DNA from 3 places in the Streptomyces sp. NBC_01520 genome. Region 3 is predicted to be linked to each of the others. Evidence: riboswitches for the same ligand, from Rfam matches in the RefSeq annotation. Region 3 holds a riboswitch; each other region holds the start of a gene.
The links. Region 3 has a riboswitch for cobalamin ahead of OG524_RS24520 (ribonucleoside-diphosphate reductase subunit alpha). Riboswitches for the same ligand answer to the same signal wherever they lie in the genome.
Positions count from the first base shown of each region.

Region 1 (5,911 bases), 3.5 Mb from region 3:
ATTCGGACTCGCCGAGGTGGCCGAGGCCGTCCGGGGGGCGAGGGGCGCCGGCGTCCCCGCGGTAGGCGAGGTCGAGCACGGGGAGCTGCTGCTCGTGCAGGAAGCCCATGACGTTCAGCGGGTGTTCCCTGCTGGTGCCCAGGCCGTGCACGGTGATCACCCAGGTGTCGCGGGCACCTGGCACGAACCAGGCGGGCAGGAAGCCCAGCTCGCCGGGGATCTCGACCTCCTTGTAGGCCAGGCCGAGGGCGCCGAGCGGGTCGCCGGTGTGGATCTCCGGAGTCATGCGGACCCTGGCGCCCTGTACGAGGCTGCCGCGGTTGACGCGTTCCAGTCTCCGTACGACGGTGTCGGCGGAGCCGTCCGGCGTCTGTACGGTCAGCGGGCCGACGACGGCGTGGACGCCGCGGCCGGTCAGTCCGTACGTGCCGGGGCGCAGGGCGGCGAAGGAACGGGTCAGGGTGATCTGCCCGGCCGCCGTCGCGTGCACGGTGAGTCTGCGGTCTCCGGGGAAGGGGCGGGGCGACGGGGCGCCGAGGGCGGCGTCGCTGGCGTACCGGCCGGCCGCGACCGCTGCCGCTCCGACGCCGAGGATCGTGGTGACGGCTGCTGCCGTCGCTGTTGCCGGGCGCACGGCTTCAGTGTCCCGGCCCGCGGTCCGGACGGCCAGCGGGGCGGGGCCGTCCGGTGCCGGGCCCGCCGTCAGCCGGGCTGGCCGTAGTCCTCCAGGGCGTCCTGGACGTCGCGCAGCTGGGCCCGGGTGAGCAGTGCCGGACTGTGGTCCGGCACGGAGCTCGCGGTGAGCCAGAGCCTGCACATCCATTCGAGCTGGGCGGTGCGGTCGTAGGCCTCTTCGAGGGTGTCCCCGTAGGTGACGGTCCCGTGGTTCCGCAGGAGGCAGCCGGTGCGGTCGCGCAGGGCGGCGAGCATGTGGCTCGCGAGTTCGGGCGTCCCGTAGCGGGCGTAGGGGGCGGTGCGGACCGGTCCTCCGAGCATCGCGGCGGCGTAGTGCACCAGCGGCACCTCGGTGACGAGTGTGGAGACGGCGGTGGCGTGCACGGCGTGGGTGTGGACAACGGCCGCGGCGCGGGTGCTGCCGTAGACGGCCAGGTGGAGGGGGAGTTCGCTGGTCGGGGTCAGCTCGCCGAGCACCTGGCGCCCTTCGAGGTCGACGCCGACGGCGTCGTCGGGTCCCAGCCGGTCGTAGGGCACCCCGGTGGGGGTGACCAGGACGGTCCCGCCGACCCGTGCCGACACGTTGCCCGAGGTGCCGACGACCAGCCCCTCCGCGGCCGTCCTGCGGGCCGTCGCGACGACGCCTGCCCATGCCTGTGCGATCACGTCCCGATCCTGGTCGCTCATGCGGAGATCCTAGGCCGGCCGGGTCGTTCCGCCTGGGCTGTCCCGGCAACGTGACCGAAGTCTCCCCAATGGGGCAAATCCGGCAGCCGGCAGGCACGCCGGGCCGGCCGGGAGGCCGGCACCCGCAGTGCCGCAACGGGTCCGGGCAACTCCTCGCGCACACAAGCGGAATGCCCACACGCGCTTGGGGTCACCACAACGCCCTGCCTAGTTCATCTTCCGTTCACTCAGGTTGCTTACGTTCCTACAGCCACTGACGTCGAACGATTGCCTGGGTAAATGGAACACATCACGCTGCTGCTTGCGATTGTGGTCGTGACAGCTCTCGTGTTCGATTTCACGAACGGTTTCCACGACACCGCCAACGCGATGGCGACCACCATCTCGACCGGCGCTCTCAAGCCCAAGACAGCGGTGGCCATGTCCGCCGTTCTCAACCTCGTCGGCGCGTTCCTGTCGGTGGAGGTCGCCAAGACGATCTCCGGCGGGATCATCAATGAGAACGGCCTCAGAACCGAGGTCATATTCGCGGCGCTCGTCGGCGCCATCCTGTGGAATCTGCTGACCTGGCTGGTGGGCCTGCCCTCCAGCTCGTCCCACGCACTCTTCGGCGGCCTCATCGGCGCCGCGGTGATGTCGGCCGGCTGGTCCTCGATCAACGGCGGCACCGTCGTCACCAAGGTCCTGCTGCCCGCCGTCGCAGCCCCTCTCGTCGCCGGTCTGGCCGCGCTGCTGGCCACGAAACTGACGTACCGCCTCAACCGGAAGATCACCGACGAGGCCCAGCTGAAGTCGACCGCCAAGGGCTACCGGGCCGGCCAGATCGCCTCGGCCGGTCTCGTCTCCCTCGCCCACGGCACCAACGACGCGCAGAAGACGATGGGCATCATCACCCTGGCCCTGGTCACCGGCGGCGTCCTGGCCCCCGGCTCCAACCCGCCGGTCTGGGTCATCGCCTCCGCCGGTATCGCCATCGCGATGGGCACCTACCTCGGCGGCTGGCGCATCATCCGCACCATGGGCAGCGGTCTCACCGACCTCAGGCCGCCGCAGGGCTTCGCCGCCCAGACCAGTGCGGCCACGGTCATCCTGGCCTCCTCGCACCTCGGCTTCTCGCTCTCCACCACCCAGTCCTGCTCCGGCGCCGTGATGGGCGCGGGCCTCGGACGCAAGGGCGGCGTGGTCCGCTGGTCCACCGCCACCCGGATGTTCGTCGCCTGGGGCCTGACCCTGCCGGCCGCCGGTCTGGTCGGCGCGGGCGCGGAGTTCCTCACCAAGCAGGGCCCCTGGGGCGTCGGCGTGGTCGCCGTGCTCCTCGTGGCGGGCTCCGGAGCCATCTGGATGCTGTCGCGCCGCAAGCCGGTCGACCACACCAACGTCAACGCGACCGACGCCGAGCCCGCGGGTGTCGTCACCACCGCCATCGCGGCCGTCAGCCCGCCGCCCGTCGGCTCCGGCGTCCCGGACCTCAAGACCACCATCCCGGCCCCGGCCCCGACGGCCGGAACCCCGGCCGACCCGGCCCGACCGGCCACGGTGTAAGGACAGATCCGAATGAACATCGACTGGGCAGCTCTCGCTTCCGTCTTCGGCGTCAGCCTCGTGGTCACCGTCGCACTGGTCGGCCTCTTCACCCTCGGCATCATCGGTCTCGCCAAGGCGCCGACGGCGCAGGGCGGCTCCTCCGTGATGACGCGCTCCGGCGCGTACGCCTGCTTCGCACTGTGCGTGGCGGCCGTGGCGTACGGGATCCATCTGATCGTCGCCTGACCACCGCACGTGGTCGCACCGGGCCGGACACACACCTGTGTGTCCGGCCCGGTGTGCGTCTGCGCACACTGAAGCCTCGCAGGTCAACGGCAGGTTGACGGGCGTTCGCGGAGCGTGGTGGACTGCCGGAGCCATTTACGGCGACAGGAGAGGAAGCCGGTGCGAATCCGGCGCGGTCCCGCCACTGTCACCGGGGAGCAGCCCTCTCATGGAGGTCACGGTCCGCCACCGCGGACCGGAAGGCCGGGGAAGCTGCGGATCCGGAAGCCAGGAGACTCTCGTCGCCGGTCACGTCGAACCAGGGCGCGGACCCTGAGTGAGGACATCTGCCATGCCTGGCTGCCGTGCGTCGGTCCCTGTGCCACCCGTGACGAAGGCCCTCCGAGGCGCGACGGCCGGCTGAACCGTGCGAGCCGACCGCATCTTCGCGTACGGCGCCGCCGCCGGTCTGCTCGGCGACCTGCTCCTCGGTGATCCGCGGCGGGGTCATCCCGTCGCCGCCTTCGGGCGGGCCGCGGCAGGCGTCGAGAACCGGCTGTGGCGCGACGACCGTGGCCGGGGCGCCCTGCACGCGCTGGTCTGCGCCGGAGGCGCTGCGGGCGCCGCCGCCCTGGCCGCCCGCGCCGTACGGAACCGTCCCGCCGCGGCCGTGGCCCTGACCGCCGCCGCCACCTGGTCCGTCGTCGGCGGGACGTCGCTGGGCCGCGAGGCCCGCACCATCGGCGGCGCTCTCGCCGCCGGTGACATCGAGGTGGCCCGGGAGCGCCTGCCGCATCTGTGCGGCCGTGACCCGTACTCCCTCGACAAGCAGCAGATCGCCCGCGCGGTGGTGGAGTCCGTCGCCGAGAACACCTCCGACGCCGTCGTGGGGGCCCTGGTGTGGGGTGCGCTGGGCGGGGTGCCCGGCCTGGTCGGGTTCCGGGCCGTCAACACCCTGGACGCCATGGTCGGTCACAGGTCGCCCCGCCACCTGCGCTACGGCTGGGCCTCGGCCCGGCTCGACGACCTCGCCGGCTGGCCCGGCGCGCGCCTCACGGCCGTGCTCGCGGTGGCCGCCGGGGGGAACCCGCGCGCGGCCGTACGGGCCTGGCGGGCCGACGCCGGGAAGCATCCGAGCCCCAACGCGGGCCCGGTCGAGGCCTCGTTCGCCGGTGCGCTCGGCGTACGGCTCGGCGGCACCCTCGCGTACGGCGGACGGGTCGAGCACCGGCCCGTGCTCAACGGGGAGGCGGGCCGGGTCGTGCGGGTCGCGGACATCGAACGCGCGGTGCGGCTGTCGCGCCGCGTGAGTGTGCTGGCCCTCGGCGTGTGTGTGGCCGGTCGGCTGGCCGTGGGACGGAGGGGTCGGGCATGAGCGCAGGACCGGGCGGCGGGCTGCTGGTCGCGGGGACCACCTCGGACGCGGGCAAGAGCGTCGTCACGGCGGGGATCTGCCGGTGGCTGGTGCGCCGGGGGGTGAAGGTCGCGCCGTTCAAGGCACAGAACATGTCACTGAACTCCTTCGTCACCCGTGAGGGCGCCGAGATCGGCCGCGCCCAGGCGATGCAGGCGCAGGCCGCCCGGGTGGAGCCGACCGCGCTGATGAATCCGGTGCTGCTCAAGCCCGGCGGCGACCGTTCCAGTCAGGTGGTCCTGATGGGGAAGCCGGTCGGCGAGATGAGTGCGCGCGGCTATCACGGGGGGCGGCAGGAGGCGCTGTTCGGGACGGTCGTGGACTGTCTGGAGCAGCTCCGGGGCACGTATGACGCCGTGATCTGCGAGGGGGCGGGCAGTCCGGCCGAGATCAATCTGCGGCGTACGGACATCGTGAACATGGGCGTCGCGCGGGCCGCGCGCTTTCCGGTGCTGGTCGTCGGGGACATCGACCGGGGCGGGGTGTTCGCCTCGTTCTTCGGTACGACGGCGCTGCTGGCCGCCGAGGACCAGGAGCTGGTCGCGGGGTACCTCGTGAACAAGTTCCGGGGTGACGTCTCGCTGCTGGAGCCCGGTCTGGACATGCTGTACGAGCTCACGGGGCGGCGGACGTACGGGGTGCTGCCGTTCGCCCACGGTCTGGGCATCGACGAGGAGGACGGGCTGCGGGTGTCGATGCGCGGCGCCGTCCGGGAGTCGGTCGTCGCCCCGCCGCACGGGGAGGACGTCCTGCGGGTCGCGGTGTGTGCCGTGCCGCTGATGTCGAACTTCACCGATGTGGACGCGCTGGCGGCCGAGCCGGGTGTGGTGGTGCGGTTCGTGGACCGGGCCGAGGAGCTGGCGGACGCGGATCTGGTGATCGTGCCCGGTACCCGCGGCACGGTGAAGGCGCTCGCGTGGCTGCGTGAGCGGGGGCTGGCCGGCGCGCTGGCGCGGCGGGCCGCCGAGGGGCGTCCGGTGCTGGGCATCTGCGGCGGGTTCCAGGTGCTGGGTGAGTCGATCGAGGACGAGGTTGAGTCGCGGGCGGGGCTCGTCGACGGGCTCGGGCTGCTGCCGGTGCGGGTCCGCTTCGGCCGGGAGAAGGTGCTGGGCCGGCCTGTCGGCTCGGCGCTCGGGGAGCCCGTGGAGGGGTACGAGATCCATCACGGGGTCGCTGAGGTGCGCGGCGGTGAGCCGTTCCTGGACGGGTGCCGGGTGGGCTCGGTGTGGGGGACGCACTGGCACGGGTCGCTGGAGAGCGACGGGTTCCGGCGGCGGTTCCTGGAGGAGGTGGCGCGGGCGGCGGGGCGGCGGTTCGTGGCTGCCCCGGACACAAGTTTCGCGGCGTTGCGGGAGGAGCAGCTGGACCGGCTGGGGGATCTGATCG
Region 1 covers NZ_CP109404.1:1,821,564-1,827,474, forward strand. Annotated here, with positions in the region: gene OG524_RS08295 (alpha/beta hydrolase) at 1-634, opposite strand, end outside; gene OG524_RS08300 (class II aldolase/adducin family protein) at 703-1,362, opposite strand; gene OG524_RS08305 (anion permease) at 1,642-2,904, shown strand; gene OG524_RS08310 (hypothetical protein) at 2,917-3,132, shown strand; cobalamin riboswitch at 3,281-3,410, shown strand; gene OG524_RS08315 (cobalamin biosynthesis protein) at 3,539-4,486, shown strand; gene OG524_RS08320 (cobyric acid synthase) at 4,483-5,911, shown strand, end outside.
Region 1: another riboswitch for cobalamin. It lies ahead of OG524_RS08315 (cobalamin biosynthesis protein); the one in region 3 lies ahead of OG524_RS24520 (ribonucleoside-diphosphate reductase subunit alpha).

Region 2 (5,911 bases), 3.0 Mb from region 3:
CTCGGGGTGCGGGCGGAGGGTCAGTTGGCGGTCCAGCCGCCGTCCATCGCGAGGGAGGTTCCGGTGATGTGCCCCGTGCCGGGACCGCACAGCCACAGGACGGCCCCGGCCACGTCACCGGGTTCGATGAGCCGCTTGACGGCGCTGCGCTCCAGCATCACCCGACCGACCACCTCCTGTTCCGAGATGCCGTGGCTGCGGGCCTGGTCGGCGATCTGGTTCTCGACCAGGGGGGTGCGGACGTAGCCGGGGCTGACGCAGTTGCTGGTCACCCCGTGCTCCGCCGCTTCGAGTGCGACCACCTTGCTGAGTCCCTCCAGTGCGTGCTTGGCCGACACGTAGGCCGACTTGTAGGGGCTGGCGCGCAGCCCGTGCACGGACGAGATGTTGACGACACGCCCCCAGCCGCGTTCGTACATGCCGGGGAGCGTCCGGCGCAAGATGCGGAACGGGGCTTCCACCATCACCCGGTGGATCAGTGTGAAGCGCTCCGGCGGGAAGTCGTGCACCGGTGCCACATGCTGCAGCCCCGCGTTGTTGACCACGATGTCCGCGTCGGCGGGGAGCGCTTCCACCGCCTCGGCCATGGAGAGGTCGGCCACCCAGGCCGTTCCGCCGATCCGCTCGGCCAGGTCCTTCGCCGCGTCTGCGGCCTTGTCCACCACGTGGACATGGGCGCCCGCGGCGGCGAGCGCCTGGGCGCAGGCCAGTCCGATACCGCTCGCCGCACCGGTGACCAGGGCGGTGCGTCCGGCCAGGAACCGGTCTGCGGGCGGTGTGGGGGGTGCGTGGTCCGGGGTCCGGGAAGTCTGCATGGGCGTCACCGTAAGGACGTCACCGCCCGCATCACACGGGGTCGGTGCACACACCCTCGGGCGGGGCCATGGTGGCGGCGTACATGGTGCGGGGCGGGCGGCGGGCGGGCGGTCCCCGCCGTTCTCCCCGGCCCGCGGCGGGCGCAAGAGGAGCGCCGCACACAGCGGGAATCGGCGGATGTCCGTCTGTCACATGGGCGGGGCGCTCCCCGGCCAATAGTTTCCGGCCGGTAAGTCCGCACGCCCGACCCGACCAGGGAGGCCCCACCGTGCGCCCACCGACCCTCCGACGCCTGCTCCGCCGCATCGCGTCCGCCGCCGTCCTGATCCTGCTCGCCCCGGCCCCCGGTACCGCTCTGGCCGCCCCGCCGGCCACGGCCGCCGCCGGTCTGCGGCAGGTCACGGGCTTCGGCTCGAATCCCGGCAGTCTGCAGATGTACGCCTACACGCCCGACGACGTGCCGGCGGGCGCGCCCCTCGTCGTCGCGCTGCACGGCTGCGCACAGTCCGCCGACGCCTACTACTCCCACTCGGGCTGGCCGCAGTACGCCGACCTGTGGGGCTTCGACGTCGTCTTCCCGCAGACGACGTCGGCGAACAACCCGCTGTCCTGCTTCGGCTGGTTCGACCCGGCCGAGAGCACCCGGGGCCGGGGGGAGGCCGCGTCCGTCGCGCAGATGGTCGAGTACGCGAAGCAGACGTACGGCTCCGACGGCCGCCGGGTGTACGTCACCGGACTGTCGGCGGGCGGCGGGATGGCCGCCGACCTGCTGGCCGCCTACCCGGACGTGTTCGCGGGCGGGTCCGTGGCCTCCGGGCTGCCCGCGCAGTGCGCCACCAGCCAGGCCGCCGCGTCGGGCTGCCAGACGGGCCCGCAGAAGCTGTCGCCCGCCCAGTGGGGCGACAAGGTCCGCGCCTCCTACCCGGGCTGGACCGGCCCCTGGCCCCGGGTCTCGGTCTGGCAGGGCACCTCGGACTACACGGTCCACCCGGCCAACGCCACGGCGCTGCGCGACCAGTGGACCGACGTCTGGGGGATCGGCCAGACCCCGTCCCGCACGGAGAGCCTGCCCGGCGGCACGACCCGGAGCGTGTACGAGGACGCGTCCGGGCAGCCGGCCGTGGAGACGTTCTCGGTCTCCGGCATGGGGCACGGCCTGGCCGTGGACCCGGGGTCGGGCGACGGGCAGTGCGGGTCGACGGCCGCGTACTTCCTGGACACGATCTGCTCGACGTACCGCACGGGCCTGTTCTGGGGCCTGGACCGGGACACCCCGGGCGGCGAGGACGGACTGCCCGCCCCGGCCGGTCTGACGGTCACCGGGGTCACGGACGGCACGGCCTCGCTGGTGTGGGACGCGGTCGCGGGAGCCGCCTCGTACCGGGTGTACCGCGACGGCGCCCAGGTGGCCGCACCGGCCTCGCCCTCGGTCACGGACACCGGGCTGGGCGCCGGGACCGCGTACCGCTGGACGGTGGCGGCGGTCGACTCCTCGGGAACCGTCGGAGCCGTCTCGACGGCGGTGACGGCGACCACCACGGGCGGTACCGTACCCGCCCGGTGCGTCGAGGCGACGAACTACGCGCACGTGACGGCGGGACGGGCCCGCACCTCGGGCGGGTACGTCTACGCGAACGGCTCCGGGCAGAACATGGGCCTGTACAACGTGTTCGTCACGCACACGCTCAGGGAGTCACCGACGGGCCACTTCGTGATCGCCGACTCCGGCTGTCAGGCCGGGTCCTCGTAGTCGCCCCTGATCTCCTCGGGCAGTTCGCAGCCGTCCTCGACCGCGGTGAGCGACACGATCTGCTCCGTGCCGAAGCCCGCCATCGCGTAGTGCCGGGCGTACACCTTCCAGCCCCGCTTGGCGAGGGTGCGGAAGGTGACGTCCTGCTCCGCGTGGCTGGAGACGATCTCCCAGTCCCGCTGGCGCAGTTGCCGCACGGCCGCCTCGAAGGCGTCGGCCGCCCCCGCGGCCGGCGCGTCGCCCATCCAGGGGGCGATGCACTCCTGCCAGTCGCCCGCGGGCAGACCGGCCGTGGAGGTGTCACCGGCGGGAAGTCCCGCGGTCCCGGCGACGGCGGCTATCTCGCCGGTCACCGTCTCCTTGGTGAACGCCACGGTGGGCACGGGCGACGGTTTCGGCGCGGCCCCCTCCTCGCCGACGGGACCGCAGCCCGCGGTCACCGTCATGAATGCGCTCACCGCGGCGGCCGCTGCCGCCGTTCCTCTTGTACGCACTGGTGCTTCCCGCCCCGGTCGTTCCTGTCCACGGGCGCCCGCCCGTTTGATCCCCCGCCGGAGTTTCGCACGGGCTTTGACCTGCTGGGAAGCCCTTTCCCCGGGATCGCGGCCGGTCCCGTCGCCGTGCGCCCGGGGAGGGCGTGGAGCGCCCCGGTAGAGTGAACGGGTCGTCATCATGCCCGTACGGGGGGAAGCCGGTGCGAATCCGGCGCTGGCCCGCAGCCGTCATCCGTCCCCAGGGACGGTCAGCCGGAATGCCCCGTGCGTGAGCGTGACCGGCTCGTGCCACCGGAACCCCGGTGGCCGGCACCGTCGAGGTATACGGGGCCGGAGCCCGGTGCATCCGTGTGCCCGAGCCCGGTCCTCGCAGGAGAGGCCCAGCCCGCCATGACCGTACGCCGCCGCGCGGCAGCGCTCGCGATCACCGCCGTGCTCTGTGCCGCCGCCGCCCCTGCGGCGGTCGCCGCCCCGAGCCCGTCCCCCTCTCCGTCCGCGGCGCTGCCGCCCGGTCTGTACGGGACGAAGGACCCGGCGTACGACGGCGTGTGGCGCCAGTCGGTGGCCTTCCTGGCGCAGAAGATCGAGCTCGTCACGCCTGCCACGCAGTCGGTGGACTGGCTCGTCGGCCAGCAGTGCGCCGACGGGGCCTTCACCTCGTACCGCGACGCCTCCGTGCCCTGTGACGACAAGACGGTGGCGGACACCAACGCGACCGCGGCGGCGGTCCAGGCCGTGGTCGAGCTGGCCGTGCACCGCGAGGTCGTGGACAAGGGCGTCACCTGGCTGAAGTCCGTGCAGAACGAGGACGGCGGCTGGGGCTACAACCCGGGCAGCCCGAGCGACGCCAACTCCACCGCCGTCGTGATCGGCGCACTGGCCCGGGCGGGCGTACCGCTGGCCGCGGTCACGAAGCCGGGCGGCAGCACGCCGTACACGGCGCTGCAGTCGTTCGCCCTGCCGTGCGGGGGGAAGGACGGCGGGGCGTTCGCCTACCAGCCGGACAAGAACGGCAAGCTCACGGCCAACGCGGACGCCACGGCGGCGGCGGTGCTCGGCGCGATGGGCAAGGGCATGGCGGCCGGCACCTCCAACGCGGCGAAGGCGCCCTCCTGCGCCAAGGGCACGGACCTGACCCCGGAGCAGTCCGCGCAGAACGGCGCCTTCTACCTCGCGGGCGCCCTGGCCGGCTCCGGTCATCTGGAGCTGCCGCCGATGCCGGGCGCCGAGGACACCGAGCCGCAGCCGGACTTCGGCAACACCGCCGACGCCGTCGTCGCGCTGGCGGCGTCGGGTCACAAGGACAAGGCGGCCGGAGCGGTCGCCTACCTGGAGAAGAACGCGCTGGGCTGGGCGAAGGAGGGCGGCCCCGCCGCCACCGCGCAGCTGGTGCTCGCCGCGCACGCGACCGGGACCGACGCCCGTGACTTCGGGGGCGTCGACCTCGTCAAGCAGCTCAACGCGACGGGCCCGGCGCCCGCCGCGACCGCCGTGCCCTCGCCTACCACGACCGCGCAGGAGCCGAAGGACACGAGCAGCGACGACGGCGGGCTCGGCGTCTGGTGGCTGGTCGGCATCGGACTCGCCTTCGGCGCGGGCATCGGCTTCCTGCTCAGCGGGCGCCGGAAGAACCAGCAGCTGTGAGGCGCCCGCCGGGCGGCACCGCGGCACTGCTTCTCCTCGTCGGCGCCCTGCTGGTCGTGCCGGCCGCGGGGAGCGCGCAGGCGGCGGGTTACCGCTACTGGTCGTTCTGGGAGGGCGACGGCGGGAAGAACTGGACGTACGCCACGCAGGGCCCGTCCCTGGTGCGGCCCGACGACGGCGCCGTGCAGGGCTTCCGCTTCTCGGTGAGCGAGGACTCCTCGGACTCGGCGCAGCCGCGCCGCGCCCCGGACTTCGGGGCGATCTGCGCGGGCACCCTGGCGAAGGACGGCCTCAAGCGGATCGCGCTGGTCATCGACCCGGGCACGGCGGCGGACGCCCCGGACGGTGAGACACCGCCCGTGCCGCGCACCGCCTGTGCGCGGGTGGCGCCGGAGGCGAGCACCGCGGAGGCGCTCGCCTCGGTGGCGAAGCCGCTGCGGTACGACAGTTCGGCGATGCTCTGCGCGATCTCGGGCTATCCGGCGTCGGGCTGCGGTGAGCAGGTCGGCGGGGACTCCGGTGCCCCGGGGTCCGGCGGCTCGGCCCCGGCGACCGCCGCGGACGCCGGGGATGCCGCCGGCGACCCGGACGGCGGCGGTCCGTCGGCCGGTGTGCTCACCGGGGTCGGTGCGGTGCTCCTGCTGGGTGTCGCCGCGGTGCTGCAGGCCCGTCGCCGCCGATGACCCGCGAAGCCGGCGCGGCCCGGCCGCACCGTGCCCTGCGCGCTCCCGAGGCGACCCGCAGCAACGCGCTGCCGGCCGGGGCCTGGTGGCTGTGGGCGCTCGGTCTGGCCACGGCCGCGTCCCGTACGACCAATCCGCTGCTGCTCGGACTGCTGGTGGGCGTGGCGGGCTATGTGGTGGCGGCGCGCCGTACGGATGCGCCGTGGGCCCGTTCGTACGGGGCGTTCATCAAGCTGGGGCTGTTCGTCGTCGGTGTGCGGCTGGTGTTCTCCGTGTTCCTCGGCTCACCGGTCCCGGGTACGCACACACTGTTCACGCTCCCCGAACTGCCGTTGCCCGACTGGGCGCAGGGCGTCAGGATCGGCGGCCGGGTCACGGCCGAGCAGGTCGTGTTCGCACTGTACGACGGGGCGAAGCTGGCGACCCTGCTGATCTGTATCGGTGCGGCGAACTCGCTCGCCAACCCGGCGCGGCTGCTGAAGTCGCTGCCGGGAGCGCTGTACGAGGTGGGGGTGGCCGTCGTC
Region 2 covers NZ_CP109404.1:2,361,322-2,367,232, forward strand. Annotated here, with positions in the region: gene OG524_RS10725 (3-hydroxybutyrate dehydrogenase) at 21-815, opposite strand; gene OG524_RS10730 (PHB depolymerase family esterase) at 1,085-2,566, shown strand; gene OG524_RS10735 (hypothetical protein) at 2,548-3,012, opposite strand; cobalamin riboswitch at 3,221-3,344, shown strand; gene OG524_RS10740 (prenyltransferase/squalene oxidase repeat-containing protein) at 3,451-4,704, shown strand; gene OG524_RS10745 (SCO2322 family protein) at 4,701-5,387, shown strand; gene OG524_RS10750 (energy-coupling factor transporter transmembrane component T) at 5,384-5,911, shown strand, end outside.
Region 2: another riboswitch for cobalamin. It lies ahead of OG524_RS10740 (prenyltransferase/squalene oxidase repeat-containing protein); the one in region 3 lies ahead of OG524_RS24520 (ribonucleoside-diphosphate reductase subunit alpha).

Region 3 (5,911 bases):
GCCGACCGACTGACCGCCACTTTCGGCTGATCCCCCTGCAATTGCAGGGGGATCAGCCATTTCGGGCGACGCCGGACCGTTGCAGGACCGCAATGCGGACGGGGGGTGACGGTGCCCGGCACTCTCGCCTAGATTTCCTGCGCATTACAACAGGTGATCAGCGAGGGGACGGAGTCGCCACATGTCAGAAGATACCGAAGCGAAACCACCGACAGTGACACCGGCAAGGGTGGTCATCGCGCTCTGTCTGATCGCACCGTTCGTGGCGATGCTCTGGGTGAGCTCGTACGCAAAGGTTGAACCGACCTTTGTCGGCATCCCGTTCTTCTACTGGTACCAAATGCTCTGGGTGCTCATCTCGACCGCACTCACCATGATCGCGTACATGCTGTGGCAGCGTGACCAGCGCGCCCGCAAGGGGGGTGCGTCAGCATGAAGGACGGCGTGAACGGCGTGGCACTCGCCGTATTCATCTTCTTCTTCGTGGCCGTCACGGTCATCGGATTCATGGCCGCGCGCTGGCGCAAGGCCGAGAACGAGGCCAGCCTCGACGAATGGGGGCTGGGCGGACGGTCGTTCGGTACCTGGGTCACCTGGTTCCTGCTCGGCGGCGACCTCTACACGGCGTACACCTTCGTCGCGGTCCCCGCGGCGATCTACGCGGCGGGCGCGGCCGGTTTCTTCGCCGTCCCGTACACGATCCTCGTCTACCCGCTGATCTTCACCTTCCTGCCACGGCTCTGGTCCGTCTCGCACAAGCACGGGTACGTCACCACCTCGGACTTCGTCCGAGGCCGCTTCGGCTCGAAGGGTCTCTCGCTGGCGGTCGCTCTCACGGGCATCCTGGCCACGATGCCGTACATCGCTCTCCAGCTCGTCGGCATCCAGGCCGTACTGGACGTCATGGGCGTCGGCGGCGGCGAGACCACGCACTGGTTCGTCAAGGACCTGCCGCTGCTGATCGCGTTCGCCGTACTCGCCGCGTACACGTACTCGTCGGGGCTGCGCGCACCCGCGCTGATCGCGTTCGTCAAGGACGGCCTGATCTATCTGGTCATCGCGGTGGCGATCATCTACATCCCGATCAAACTGGGCGGATTCGACGACATCTTCACCAAGGCGGGCGAGGCCTTCGCACAGACGAACGAGGCAACGGGCAAACCACGCGGGGCGCTCGTCCCCGGTGACATGGGCCATTGGGGATATGCCACGCTGGCCCTGGGATCGGCGCTGGCGCTCTTCATGTATCCGCACTCGATCACTGCGACGCTCTCCAGCCGCAGCCGTGAGGTGATCCGGCGCAACACCACGATCCTGCCGCTGTATTCACTGATGCTGGGTCTGCTGGCGCTGCTCGGATTCATGGCGATCGCCGCCGGGGTGAAGGTGGACAACGGACAGTTGGCCATTCCGCAGCTGTTCGAAGACATGTTCCCCGACTGGTTCGCCGGTGTGGCGTTCGCCGCCATCGGAATCGGCGCTCTGGTACCTGCGGCGATTATGTCGATCGCGGCGGCAAACCTCTTCACCCGAAATATCTACAAGGACTTCATCAAACCCGACGCCACCCCCGCGCAGGAGACCAAGGTCTCCAAGCTGGTCTCCCTCCTGGTCAAGGTCGGGGCGCTCGCCTTCGTCCTGACCATGGACAAGACGGTGGCGATCAACTTCCAGCTGCTCGGCGGGATCTGGATCCTCCAGACGATGCCGGCCCTGGTCGGCGGCCTGTTCACCCGGTGGTTCCACCGCTGGGCCCTGATCGCGGGCTGGGCGGTCGGCATGCTGTACGGCACGGTGGCCGCGTACGGTGTCGCGAGCCCCACCCAGAAGCACTTCGGCGGCTCCTCGAAGGAGATCCCCGGTATCGGGGAGATCGGCTACATCGGTCTCACCGCGTTCGTGCTGAACGTCGTCGTGGTGATCGTGCTGACCTTCGTCCTCAACGCGCTGAAGGCCCCGGCGGGCATCGACGAGACGTCCCCGTCCGACTACACGGCGGACGTGGGCGACCCCGGCGTCCAGGAGAAGCTCCCGCCGGCCACGGTGGGCGCCCCGGGCGGTCACTGACCCCCTCGGAGTGACGTGTTCCGTCCCGGTGGGGTCCACCCCGCCGGGACGGAACCATGAGCGGGGCACCCCACCCAGGAAATTGGGGTGTGCGCGGGGCCTGCCGCCCGGGGCAGACTGACGGCCATGGATGTCTCGATCAGACGGGTGCGCACCGAGGAGCACGAGGCCCTGGGCGAGATGACCGCCCAGGCGTATCTCGGCGACGGACTGCTGGACCTCGGCGCCGACGACCCTTATCTGGAACAGCTGCGCGCCGTCGGGCGACGGGCCGCGGAGGCTCTGGTGCTGGCCGCGGTGGACGCCGACGGCGGGCTGCTGGGCGGTGTCACCTACGTCGCGCCCGGCAGCCCCTGGGCGGACATCGCCGGCCCGGACGAAGCGGAGTTCCGGATGCTGGCCGTCGCCGCGAAGGCGCGTGGGCGCGGTGCGGGCGAGGCGCTCGTACGGGCCTGCGTCGACCGGGCACGCGCCACCGAAGGACTCTCCGGGATCGTCCTGTCGACCCAGTCGTCCATGGAGGCAGCCCACCGGATCTACCGCCGCCTCGGCTTCGTACGGACCCCGGAGCGGGACTGGAGCCCTGTCCCGGGCTTCACCCTCCTGACGTTCCGCCTGGCCTTCTGACCCGCCGCGACACTACATGTGGGGGCTGCCGCAATCGGCGGCCCCCACATGTATGCTCGTGCTCGCTGTCGCCGCAGGGGAATCCGGTGCGAATCCGGAACTGTCCCGCAACGGTGTGATCCGTGTGCATCTGTGCACCCGGAAGTCCGAAGACCTGCCGACAGCGTGTCCGGCTCGACCGAGCCGGATGCCATACGTCCGGGCCTCGCGGAGGGCCGGTGGACGCCGTGCACCGTGCTGCCCCCAACGGGGCACCGCCCTGCCCGGCATCACCGCTCCCGCCGGCCCCGAGCCGAGCGAGGGATAGCCCCAGTGACCATCGCGCCAGCCGATCCGGTTTCAGCGGTCGACTCAGCCGAGTCCACGCCCGACGGGCCCGGGACCGCACTGCTGCGGACCCTGACCGATCTCACCGTCGATCTGCCCGACACCGACCCCGGGCGGGTCGCCGCCGCCGCGCTGCGCGGCCGTAACGCGCGGTCCGACGAGGCGGAGCTGCGCTCGCTGGCCACCGAGGCCGCCGCGGGGCTGATCTCCGAGGACCCCGCCTACTCCCGGCTCGCCGCCCGGCTCCTCACCCGCTCGATCGCGGACGAGGCGGTCGGCCAGGGCGCGGTGTCCTTCTCCGCCTCGGTCGCCACCGGTCACCACGAGGGCCTGATCGCCGACCGCACGGCCGAGTTCGTCACGCTGCACGCGGCGGCCCTCGACGCGCTGGTCGAGCAGGCTCTCGCCGACCGTGCCGACGACCGCTTCGGCTACTTCGGCCTGCGGACGCTGTACAGCCGCTATCTGCTGCGCCACCCGCTCACCCGCCAGGTCATCGAGACCCCGCAGCACTTCATGCTGCGGGTCGCCGCCGGGCTCGCCGAGGACACCTCCGCGCACGCCCTGGACGAAGTGGCCGCGCTGTACGGCCTGATGAGCCGGCTCGACTACCTCCCCTCCTCCCCCACGCTCTTCAACTCCGGCACCCGCCACCCGCAGATGTCCTCCTGCTATCTGCTGGACTCGCCGCTGGACGAGCTCGACTCGATCTACGACCGTTACCACCAGGTGGCGCGCCTCTCCAAACACGCGGGCGGCATCGGCCTCTCGTACTCCCGCATCCGCGCACGCGGTTCACTGATCCGCGGCACCAACGGGCACTCCAACGGCATCGTGCCGTTCCTGAAGACGCTCGACGCCTCGGTCGCCGCGGTCAACCAGGGTGGCCGCCGCAAGGGCGCCGCCGCCGTCTACCTGGAGACCTGGCACGCGGACATCGAGGAGTTCCTGGAGCTGCGCGACAACACCGGTGAGGACCAGCGGCGTACGCACAACCTCAACCTGGCGCACTGGATCCCGGACGAGTTCATGCGCCGGGTCGACGCGGACGGCGCCTGGTCGCTGTTCTCCCCGGCCGACGTGCCGGAACTGGTCGACCTGTGGGGCGACGACTTCGACACCGCCTACCGGGCGGCCGAGGCCAAGGGGCTGGCCCGCAAGACCATGCAGGCCCGTGAGCTGTACGGCCGGATGATGCGGACCCTCGCCCAGACCGGGCAGGGCTGGATGACGTTCAAGGACGCCTCCAACCGGACCGCGAACCAGACCGCCGAGCCGGGCCGCGTCGTGCACTCCTCGAACCTGTGCACCGAGATCCTGGAAGTCACCGACGACGGCGAGACGGCCGTCTGCAACCTCGGTTCCGTCAACCTCGGCGCGTTCGTCGCCGGCGGGGAGATGGACTGGGAGCGGCTGGACGCCACCGTCCGCACCGCCGTGACCTTCCTCGACCGCGTGGTCGACATCAACTTCTACCCGACCGAGCAGGCCGGCCGGTCCAACGCCCGCTGGCGCCCGGTGGGCCTCGGCGCGATGGGTCTGCAGGACGTCTTCTTCCAGCTGCGGCTGCCCTTCGACTCGCCGGAGGCCCGCGCACTGTCCACGAAGATCTCCGAGCGGATCATGCTCGCCGCGTACGAGGCCTCCTGCGACCTCGCGGAGAAGTCCGGCCCGCTGCCCGCCTGGTCCGAGACCCGCGCCGCCCGCGGTGTGCTGCACCCCGACCACTACGACACCGAGGTCGTCTGGCCTGAGCGCTGGGACGCGCTGCGCGCCCGCGTCGCGAGGACCGGGATGCGCAACTCCCTGCTGCTCGCCATCGCGCCGACGGCGACGATCGCCTCGATCGCCGGTGTGTACGAGTGCATCGAGCCGCAGGTCTCCAACCTCTTCAAGCGCGAGACCCTCAGCGGTGAGTTCCTCCAGGTCAACGCGTATCTGGTGGACGAGCTGAAGCAACTCGGCGTGTGGGACGCGCGCACCCGTGAGGCGCTCCGCGAGGCCAGCGGCTCCGTGCAGGGCTTCGCCTGGATCCCCGAGGACGTGCGGGCGCTGTACCGCACGGCGTGGGAGATCCCCCAGCGCGGTCTGATCGACATGGCGGCGGCCCGTACGCCGTTCCTCGACCAGAGCCAGTCGCTGAACCTGTTCCTGGAGACGCCGACGATCGGGAAGCTCTCCTCGATGTACGCGTACGCCTGGAAGCAGGGGCTGAAGACGACGTACTACCTGCGCTCGCGTCCGGCGACCCGGGTCGCCCGTGCGGCGTCCGGGACGGCCGCTGCCGCCGCACCCATTCCCGTACAGCAGGTTTCGGCGCCCGACGCGGACGCCCTCGCCTGCTCGCTCGAAAACCCCGAGTCCTGCGAGGCCTGCCAGTAATGAGTTCCGACACCACCAAGAACCTGCTCGACCCGGGCTTCGAGCTGACCCTGCGCCCCATGCGCTACCCGGACTTCTACGAGCGCTACCGGGACGCGATCAAGAACACCTGGACGGTGGAGGAGGTCGACCTCCACTCCGACGTCGCCGATCTCGCCAAGCTCTCCCCCGGTGAGCAGCACATGATCGGCCGGCTCGTGGCCTTCTTCGCCACGGGTGACTCGATCGTCTCCAACAACCTGGTGCTGACGCTCTACAAGCACGTCAACTCCCCGGAGGCGCGGCTGTACCTGTCGCGGCAGCTGTTCGAGGAGGCCGTGCACGTCCAGTTCTATCTGACGCTGCTCGACACGTATCTCCCCGACCCGGAGGACCGCGCGGCGGCCTTCGACGCGGTGGAGGAGATTCCCTCGATCCGCGAGAAGGCGCAGTTCTGCTTCCGGTGGATGGACTCCGTCGAGAAGATCGACCGGCTGGAGACGAAGACCGACCGCCGCCGCTTCCTGCT
Region 3 covers NZ_CP109404.1:5,352,486-5,358,396, reverse strand. Annotated here, with positions in the region: gene OG524_RS24540 (GntR family transcriptional regulator) at 1-13, shown strand, start outside; gene OG524_RS24535 (DUF3311 domain-containing protein) at 182-436, shown strand; gene mctP (monocarboxylate uptake permease MctP) at 433-2,067, shown strand; gene OG524_RS24525 (GNAT family N-acetyltransferase) at 2,194-2,694, shown strand; cobalamin riboswitch at 2,734-2,871, shown strand; gene OG524_RS24520 (ribonucleoside-diphosphate reductase subunit alpha) at 3,007-5,403, shown strand; gene OG524_RS24515 (ribonucleotide-diphosphate reductase subunit beta) at 5,403-5,911, shown strand, end outside.